3 regions of the Pseudoalteromonas marina genome follow, and region 3 is predicted to be linked to each of the others. Evidence: predicted binding sites of a transcription regulator. Region 3 holds the regulator's gene; each other region holds the start of a gene.
What was found. The regulator sigma-54, encoded in region 3, starts transcription at its own class of promoters, with help from an activator protein. The targets are predictions, from matches to a motif close to GTTGGCACGNNNNTNGNNT.
Positions count from the first base shown of each region.

Region 1: a site for sigma-54 is predicted at 1,303-1,321, ahead of PMAN_RS15290 (TorF family putative porin). Genes of this name have one in related genera too.
Region 2: a site for sigma-54 is predicted at 1,899-1,917, ahead of PMAN_RS05510 (NarK family nitrate/nitrite MFS transporter). Genes of this name have one in related genera too.

Region 1 covers NZ_AHCB03000010.1:191,550-194,836, reverse strand. The annotation lists gene PMAN_RS15295 (hypothetical protein) at 1-1,142, shown strand, start outside; gene PMAN_RS15290 (TorF family putative porin) at 1,424-2,110, shown strand; gene PMAN_RS15285 (hypothetical protein) at 2,280-2,945, shown strand; gene PMAN_RS15280 (YIP1 family protein) at 3,211-3,287, shown strand, end outside.
Region 2 covers NZ_AHCB03000005.1:1,174,325-1,177,611, reverse strand. The annotation lists gene PMAN_RS05515 (bifunctional protein-serine/threonine kinase/phosphatase) at 1-322, opposite strand, end outside; gene PMAN_RS05510 (NarK family nitrate/nitrite MFS transporter) at 332-1,801, opposite strand; gene PMAN_RS05505 (HesA/MoeB/ThiF family protein) at 2,090-2,845, shown strand; gene PMAN_RS05500 (ATP-binding cassette domain-containing protein) at 2,859-3,287, opposite strand, start outside.
Region 3 covers NZ_AHCB03000005.1:249,414-252,700, reverse strand. The annotation lists gene lptB (LPS export ABC transporter ATP-binding protein) at 1-317, shown strand, start outside; gene PMAN_RS01185 (RNA polymerase factor sigma-54) at 387-1,886, shown strand; gene hpf (ribosome hibernation promoting factor) at 1,913-2,200, shown strand; gene ptsN (PTS IIA-like nitrogen regulatory protein PtsN) at 2,205-2,657, shown strand; gene rapZ (RNase adapter RapZ) at 2,677-3,287, shown strand, end outside.

The DNA of each region.
Region 1 (3,287 bases), on a different contig from region 3:
CGTCAAAAATGACACTAGGCGAGCAAGAAAATCAAATCTATCAGAACATTCTGAAACAATCTTCAGAATTAAGCCTTAACCTTATGGCCGTGAAAGTAGAAAACCATCCTGATGATTTTTTACCTTGGTGTTACGAGCTATTAAACGCAAGCAGAGATCGTATTAACTACGACTTACTTGAGCCGCAACAGCTACCTGTTCTTAAAAAACTGCATGATCAGCTTATTTCGGCTATCAGCTTTTTACAAGTTAAAACGCTTCGTGTAGCCCCTTGGCCTGTGGTAAGTGTATTTATAGAGCAACATAAAGACGTTATTGCACTTGATGAACAACTTCGTTTAGCAAGTTACGTAAAAAGTATTCGTGAGCAATCATTAAAAGACATGATCCCTGAAGACCTTCTTGCTTTTACTGGCAAGCATATGGCTTCACTTGATCCAAGCACTTACGATTTTGATGTTGAGTGGTTTGCATCAACTAAGAGTGCTAAAGTTTTCCACCAACTCATTGGTGATTTACCGGGTGCGTTTGATGAAGCACTGGCTAATATTCCTCTTGAAGGTGACATTACCCATTACGAGTACCAACAGTTTGTAGCTGCTTATAGCAAAATATTTACTGATAGCAGTGAAAAGCCAACTCTTGCTCCGGCAACACGACTACTTGCAATGCGTCGCCCTGATATTTTTACGCCAATTACAAATAGCCGTTTAGACGCATTATGCTCAGCACTTGCGGTTACTAAACTTAAAAATAGTGATTTTGAGCGTTACTGGCAAGATATTGTAAAAGGCATTCAAGCTATGTCATGGTACAAAATGGCAAATGCTTCAAATGAACTAGAAGAGCAACTAGTGTCAATTAAAGCGCTTATTCCGTGCTTTTTTTACTACGCGGATAACAAAACACCAGATAGCTCTAACTATATTAAATTACTTAATAAACCAAAGCGTAGCACCACTAAAACGGGTAAAACACAACGCAGAGGTAAAGAGTCTGCTGAAATTTTAGTTGACCGCGCTTTGGCTGCCGATGATATTCCTGAGCATATTCGTAGCAAACGCGACTCAATAATCAGCGAAGTTCAAAAAGGCCGCAGTGTAAACGAAACAATTAGTCTAATGCGCACCATATTTGGCTAAATAATTCTAAACAAGCTGTACTTTCATGGTGCAGCTTGATTATTTTATGCACCAGCGATGTGCGATAAAATATTTCTTCCGCATAATCTAAAGCACCCACCCCAAACGCAAGTCATTGTTAATAAAATATAAAATTTAATTTTAAAACAAAATAAACCAAGCTGGCACACACAGTGCAATTCTATTCTCAGTTAAACAATAAAAACGCATAAATCAAAAGGCTACGGTACTTCATAATAAAAGCCTTCCTATGCAAATAATCATATAACGGGAAATGGAACATGTTAAAACTAAAAAAAACAATCGCTTTTAGCGCCGTGGCATTAATGGCTGCAACGTCACTTACATCAACAGCAGTAAATGCTGAAGTATCTGCGAATGTAGCAGCTACCTCAAATTACTTATGGCGTGGACAAGAACAAACTGGCGGCGACGCTGCTATTTCTGGTGGTATTGATTACGCTGACGAATCTGGGTTTTATGCTGGTACATGGGTATCTAATGCATCTTGGGCTGACGAAATGACCTACGAGCTAGATTTTTACGCAGGCTTTGGTGGCGATATTAGCGAAGGTGTTAGCTACGATGTAGGTTACATTTATTATGCTTACCCAGACGCGGCATCAAGCGCAGATGCTGATTTTTCAGAAGTTTACGGTAGCATCAGTGTTGAAGGCTTTACCTTTGGTGCATCAGTGCTTGCTACATCTGCTGCAAGTGGTGACGGTACAGACTTTGGTGACTCACTTTATTTGACAGCTGATTACGGCTTTGCCGTAGGCAGCAATGGTACAGAAATGGCTTTACACATAGGTCATTATTCTGGCGATTTTATTGGTGACGAAGACATCATTGATTACGGTGTGTCTGTGTCAAAAGATGGATTCACATTTGGCGTATCAGACACTGATATGGACGAGTCAGATGTAAAAGTTTACGTTGCTTACGCTGTAGACTTCAGCCTATAAACAAACATGTGTTACTTGCTGCAACTGAAGGGCCATTTGGCCCTTTTTTTATACTAAGGCAAATTTGTTTAAGTATTCATGACTGTATACCTAGAAGGTAGGTTCTTACTATGTTAAGTTGAATTGGACTTTTCAAAGCTTAGGCTTTTGATTACTAAGGACAGTAAAAATGAAACATAAAGTGTTAATTACTATTTCTGTTATTGCAGTTAGTTTTGCGATTATCTTCACATTACATTACTCACCAGAGCCTAATCTATCGGTTCAACAATCAGCTATCGAATCCAACAAAAACATCCCAGTAATTGATATGAAGCCCATACAAACTTTATCTACAGGTAAAAACGTGTTGCGCATCACCGATAAAAGCAATTCAACAACACAAGAACAGTTAGATAAACCAGAGCAACAAGTCTTAACTGCTGAAGTATTTTCTGATGAGTTTGTCTCTTCCGAAAATGGCAAAGAGTTTGTGTCAAAAAAAGCATTAGATGACGTATTTAAAAATGACACTTCACTATTACTGCAACGCATGTCTGATATTGAATACTCTGAAGTTGCCCAGATACGTAAAGATAAGTTAAACGAATTTATTATAAATGAATTAAAAGACGTTACCATTTTACAGCAAGACTTAGAGTGTGCAGGAAAGGTTTGCGCGATAGAACTTACTTATACGCAAAGTAGTAACCAAGCATCTATTGACACCCTTTCAAGCTTTTCTAAAAACTATTCTTTTCAGCAATTCACTGAAACCGAAAGTGGTGATAAAAAACTAAAAGCATTGTATATCGCAACAGATAACCCTAGCGGTCTGAGTTTATCTGATAGCTAATTAAATAAATGGCTGTATTTGCATTAGATACAGCCATAACAACGTGATTATTAAGCCCCACTCCTTATGGCTCAATCATATTAAAACCATCTGGCAACTATAGAGCTTAACAATACGTCTTTTATTAATTACTTTTATAATGCCCACCCTTGTTAACAATCGGTTACAATTGAATAAAATTAGTACATACTTTTTCCTATATTATTAATCTATCCATTGGTATCAAGTGTTTACCAAATCACATATAGGTTATTAAGGAATAATAATGAAATCACCTAACGCATTTAGCGCCCTACTCGATATTTACATTAGTCCAAGCAAAGCTTTCAATGGTGTTGAGCA
Region 2 (3,287 bases), 920 kb from region 3:
CCGATTGCGAATACAGCCACTGATTTAAACTGGCCAATACCTTAGATACCGACTTTTTAACGGCCCAACTTGGCGGTGTATTTAAATACTCATTTATAAAGTGCGTTACCGATAACTGTGAAGCTTGTTTAGCATTTTTTGCTGATGAACACCCATCGGCCAAGCAGGCAATAACTCCTTTTGACTCTTTTTCTTGCGCTTGAGTATTAAGAGCAGCAAACGCATCTTGGTTTTCGGTTTTTATACCTTTGCTACTGTGCCCACCAAACTCAACGTTAAGTTCGTTTGTAAGTTCGCTGGCTTTTTGGGTTTCATCAAACATATGTATGCCTTAAGTCACAGAAATAAGTTCAACGGTGCCATCTTCGTTTACTTCTGTGATGTGGCCATCGGGTTCTTTCATGAAAAATAATGCACCTAAGCCTAATAATGCGCTTGCCGCAATAATCATAAAGAATGTTTGGTAATCAACTAATGAGAGCGCCGTTAAATACACAACAGCTCCTACATTGCCGTAAGCTCCCGTCATACCTGCAATTTGACCCGTTAAACGGCGTTTAATAAGTGGTACAGCGGCAAATACAGCGCCTTCCCCGGCTTGCACAAAAAACGAACACGCCATGGCAGCAGCAACTGCAAGCCAAAGCGGCCAGCTAGCGTCAACTAAACCCATAACAAAATAACCTACAGCTAAGCCTGTGGTAAGTACAATAAGTGTTTTACGACGACCCATTCGATCTGAGATCCAACCACCACCCGGGCGAGAAGCTAAATTCATAAACGCATACGCTGATGCAAGCAAACCTGCGTATACCATATCAAGGCCAAACACCTCACTAAAAAATAATGGCAACATAGATACAACGGCAAGCTCTGAGCCAAACGTTGTAAAATAAAGAATATTTAAAACTGCAACTTGTTTAAATTCGTAACGGTGTGATTCAGGAACAGGTTGCTTAAAAATATGGCCGTTTATGTCGTACGTTTTATACACTTCGTAAAGATAAAGCAGCACCAAAAATACATATGTACCAATAACAAAATTTTCTGAAAGTAAATTTGCACCAGTAGGAGAAAGCTTCCAAGTAAGTAGTGCTAAAGCACCGTACATAGGTAGCTTCATTATAAGAAGTAGTACAAAGTCGCCTTTGCTGGTTACTTCCATTGCTCCTACTTTTTTTGGTTTAAAGTAAGTGCCACCTTTTGGCGTGTCAGTTACGCTGATGTACCAAATAACACCAAAAATGACACTTAATACACCGGTTAGGCCTATCGCATAACGCCAGCCATCGTCACCGCCAAACATAAGCGCTAATACAGGTAATAGCATTGCAGCTGCTGCCGAACCAAAGTTACCCCAGCCACCGTAAATACCCTCTGCTGTACCCAACTCGTTTGCCGGGAACCACTCGCTCACCATGCGAATGCCCACAACAAAACCCGCACCAATAAAACCAAGTGCAAAACGCGCGATAGCGGCTTGCTCAAACGTGGTGGCCATCGCAAACATAAAACATGGGATGCTACATAAAATCAGTAATGATGCATAAACGATGCGAGGCCCAAATTTATCAGTTAACATGCCCACAACCACGCGAGCAGGAATGGTTAGTGCCACATTTAAAATAAGTAGCGTTTTTACTTGTGCCATAGTAATACCTAGCGAACCCGCTATAGCGCCTAATAATGGCGCATGGTTAAACCAGACAAAAAATGAGATAAAAAACACCATCCAGCTTAAATGCAGTATTTTCATTTTTCCGCTAAACGATATGAGATTAAACCCAGTACTCGGTTGCATGTTATTTTTCCTTAGTTACGTTTGTAGTTATTTATAGCAGTTACTACTTTGTTATTAATTACACTGCTATATTTGTTAATTTCACGTTAACCACAATGAGCAATTAGTGAGCCAATAATTTATTTCATTAAAAATCATTAACTTATGCTTTTTCTAATTCGTTATAATTTTCATTTGCACTGTTAAGGTAATCAATGTGAGCACTAACAGTGCAATTACTTTTAACCGCGTTCTTGCCCACATATTCTAAAAATTGCTATTGTGTATAAAAATAATGAGAAGCCGCTAATGACTAAACCAGCCCTGACTTACCAACAACAACTACGCTACTCGCGCCACATAATGCTTCCTAAATTAGATATAGAGGGGCAAGAAAAAATATGGCAATCTCATGCGCTTATAGTCGGTTTAGGTGGTTTGGGCTGCCCCGTTGCTCAGTATTTAGCTGCCTCCGGTGTGGGTACGTTAACGCTTGTAGATAACGACGTGGTTGATGCTACTAACTTGCAAAGGCAGGTGCTTTACAAACAAACAGATGTGGGGTGCTTAAAAACTCACGCAGCCAAAGCGCAGCTAACTAGCTTAAATAATGAAATAGATATACATACAATCGATGTATTTTTAGACGAAAAGTCAAAGCTTGACGAGCTATTAAAAAATGTTGATATAGTCATTGATTGCTCTGATAACTTAACTACACGTAATGTATTAAACACAGCCTGTTATAAAACAAAAATCCCATTAGTGTCGGGCGCTGCAATTAGAATGGAAGGCCAAGTTGCCTGTTTTACAATGCAAGAAAATAGCCACTGTTATGAGTGTTTATCGCAGTTTATGTCTGATCAAACACAAAGCTGCTCAGAATCAGGCGTGCTATCGCCCATTGTAGGATTAATTGGCAGTATTCAGGCCACTGAAGCCTTAAAAATGCTTGCTGGATTACCAAGCGGGTTGAGCGAACATTTACTGCTGGTTGATGGTTTGAGTATGGAGTTTAGTCGCTTTAAAATCACAAAAAACAGTCATTGTGCTACGTGCAGCTAAAACCCACTTTACATTACTCTAGAGTATGAATAGTCGCATAAAGTGTATCGCCTACTTTATAGTTTTTTTGATCCCATACTCTTGGTGAAAGTAAGCAATACAAGCTTTGTCCGTCTACATCTAGCGTAAGTTGCCATGTTTTATTTATAAGTTCTGCACTGTGCAGCGTAGATATTAAAACATTGCTGTTATTTGTGTTTAATGGCATTTCTGCACTTACCGATATTTGCTCGCACTCTAATATAAGTTTATTTCCTTGCTCTACAGCGCTGGGTAATGCAAATAGCTGCTGCTCGCTTTTGTGGAGTTTAAGCAAATACACACCGTATTTTTCATCAAATGTAATGATTTGAAAGTTAATTAAGCTCAGCGGTGTTTGTTTATTATTAGCGTAAATAGCTTTAGCAACCTGCGCACTCGGGCCATGGTTAATTACTTTACC
Region 3 (3,287 bases):
CATTATCGGGCGGAGAACGTCGCCGAGTAGAGATTGCACGTGCTTTAGCCGCAGATCCAAAGTTTATTTTGCTAGACGAACCATTTGCCGGTGTTGACCCTATCTCAGTATTAGATATTAAAAAAATTATTGAACACCTGAAAAACCGTGGGATTGGCGTATTAATAACAGACCACAATGTAAGAGAAACCCTTGATGTTTGCGAAAAAGCCTACATTGTTTCTCATGGGGAACTGATTGCTTCTGGTACCCCTGAACACGTATTAAATGATAAAACTGTACGCGATGTATATTTAGGCGAGCAATTTAGGCTGTAACATTTACGCCTTATTTATAAGCATCTGCTAGTATTAACTATAACAACTTAAAAGGATTGTTAGAGATACATGAGGCAATCACTACAGCTGCGCATGGGCCAGCAACTTACAATGACACCTCAGTTGCAACAAGCTATTCGCTTGCTGCAATTAAGCACATTGGATCTTCAGCAAGAAATACAAGAAGCGCTCGACAGCAACCCATTACTTGAGGTTGAGGAGCAAGACTATGCCGATGATCTTGCGGGCAAAAATGAGCAAAAAGCAGATAACGATGAAGTTACAGTAACCGTATCTGTAGATGAAGCCCCTAGCGAGTATGAACAAGACAGTGGTGAAGCGCTTGCTAAAGATACCGTAAGTGACGACATGGCAATGGACGTTAGCTGGGATGAGTACATGAGTGCAGCCCCTGCATCATCTTCAGGCCCAATGCCTGAAGATGAGTCTATATATCAGGGCGCATCAACTGAAACGCTTCACGAATATTTAATGTGGCAATTACAATTAACGCCATTTAGCCCTACAGATGAAGCCATTGCTATTGCTATTGTAGAAGCGGTGGATGATTCAGGCATACTGACACTCAGTTGCGAAGAGATTTTAGAGAGCTTTAATCAAGATAATGACGATGACGTTGAGGTTGAACTTGACGAAATAGAAGCTGTATTAAAGCGCATTCAGCTATTTGACCCAGTGGGTATTGCGGCACGTAGCTTACAAGAGTGTTTGTGTATTCAGTTAAATCAATTTGATAAAGGCACGCCTTTTATTGATGAAACAAAAATGATTTTAACCGAGCACATTGATTTGTTAGCTGCTCGTGACTACCGTACATTAATGAAAAAAACGAAGCTCAAAGAAGATGAGCTTAAAGAAGTAATGACACTTATTCATACGCTCAACCCTAAGCCTGCAGACACAATAGTACGAGAAGAGTCTGAGTATGTAATACCTGATGTGTCAGTTAAAAAAATTAAAGGCCGCTGGATTGTAGAGTTAAACCCAGACAGCATGCCAAAAATTCGTGTAAACAGCCAATATGCAGCGATGTCGCGTACAGTTAAATCAAGCGGCGACAGTCAATTTATTCGCTCACATTTACAAGAAGCTAAATGGTTTATAAAAAGCTTAGAAAGTAGAAATGATACACTTTTAAAAGTAACTAACTGTATTGTTAAACAACAACAGGGCTTTTTTGAACACGGGCCAGAAGCCATGAAACCGATGGTTTTAAATGATGTTGCTGAAATGGTAGAAATGCACGAATCAACAATTTCGCGCGTAACCACGCAAAAGTATATGCACACACCGCGTGGAATATTTGAGCTTAAATACTTTTTCTCAAGCCACGTAAGTACCGAAAATGGTGGAGAGTGTTCATCTACTGCAATACGTGCACTTATTAAAAAATTAATCGCAGCAGAAAACTCAGCAAAACCATTGAGTGATAGCAAAATTGCGGATATATTGGCTGAGCAAGGAATTAAAGTAGCGAGACGTACAATCGCAAAATATCGCGAATCTCTGGCTATTCCACCGTCAAATCAGCGAAAGAGCCTGATTTAAGACGCTAAACAAAGAGGGTAATGCTTATGCAACTAAATTTAACTGGTCGTCATGTAGAACTAACTGATTCATTAAGAGACTATATAAATACCAAATTTGCGAAGCTAGAAAGGCACTCTGATCATATTAATAATGTTCATGTCATTCTTGATATAGAAAAATTAAATCAAAAAGCAGAAGCAACTATTCATGTAAGTGGTGCTGAATTATTCGCATCCACTGAACATCAAGATATGTATGCAGCTATTGATTCATTGATTGACAAGCTTGACCGTCAAGTAATTAAACACAAAGAGAAGCTTGCTCGACACTAATATGATGAAATTAAGTTCACTTATATGCCAGGACTGCAGTAAAGCTGCGGTCCTTTTTAATAGTAAAAAAAGAATTTTAGAGTTTATTAGCGAGCTGGCTCACGATAAATTACCGTATTTATCTCAACAGGATATTTTGGGCGCTTTATTAACCCGCGAAAAGCTAGGCAGCACAGGGATAGGAAGAGGTATTGCTATTCCACATGGCCGAATGAGCGGCGCACAAGAACCTTTAGCATTGGTGTTAGTAAGTGAAACACCGATTAATTTTGATGCTATAGACAACCGCCCTGTTGATATTTTTGTTGCACTCATCGTACCTGAAGGCGATAACCAACAGCATTTAAAGACGCTAGCAACGATAGCTGATAAACTAAAAAATAAAGAATTTTGTAAGCAGCTTCGCTGTGCTAAATCGGATGCTGAGTTGTATCAAATTATTGTTGACCAATCGTAACAAATTTAAAGGGTGATTAATGGAGTTGATTATCATAAGTGGCCGTTCTGGTTCTGGTAAGTCGGTTGCTTTACGCGTTGTTGAAGATCTAGGTTATTATTGCGTAGATAACATTCCAGTAAATTTATTACCTTCTTTGGTAAGAAGCGTTTCTGATAACTACGATAAAATTGCCGTTAGTATAGATGTGCGAAATTTACCAAAAGAGCAAGATGAATTTAATCACATCATCGAATACTTACCGGGTTTTACAAAACCAACGCTGTTCTACTTAGACAGTGAAGATCAAACCCTTATTAAACGATTTTCTGAAACCAGACGCTTACACCCTTTATCAATAGATTCACTTCCGCTTGATTTAGCCATAAAAAAAGAAAAAGAACTTCTCGATGTGCTAATTACGCGCGCCGATTACATGATCGATACCAGTGAGCTAAGCGTTCATCAACTTGCTGAATCAATTCGCGAAAAAATATTAGGTAAAAAAGATAAGCAGCTGATTGTTACATTTGAATCTTTTGGTTTTAAACATGGCATTCCTAAAGAAGCAGATTACGTATTTGATGCGCGTTTTTTACCTAACCCGCATTGGGAGCCTGAACTAAAACCACTTAATGGCCTAGACCAACC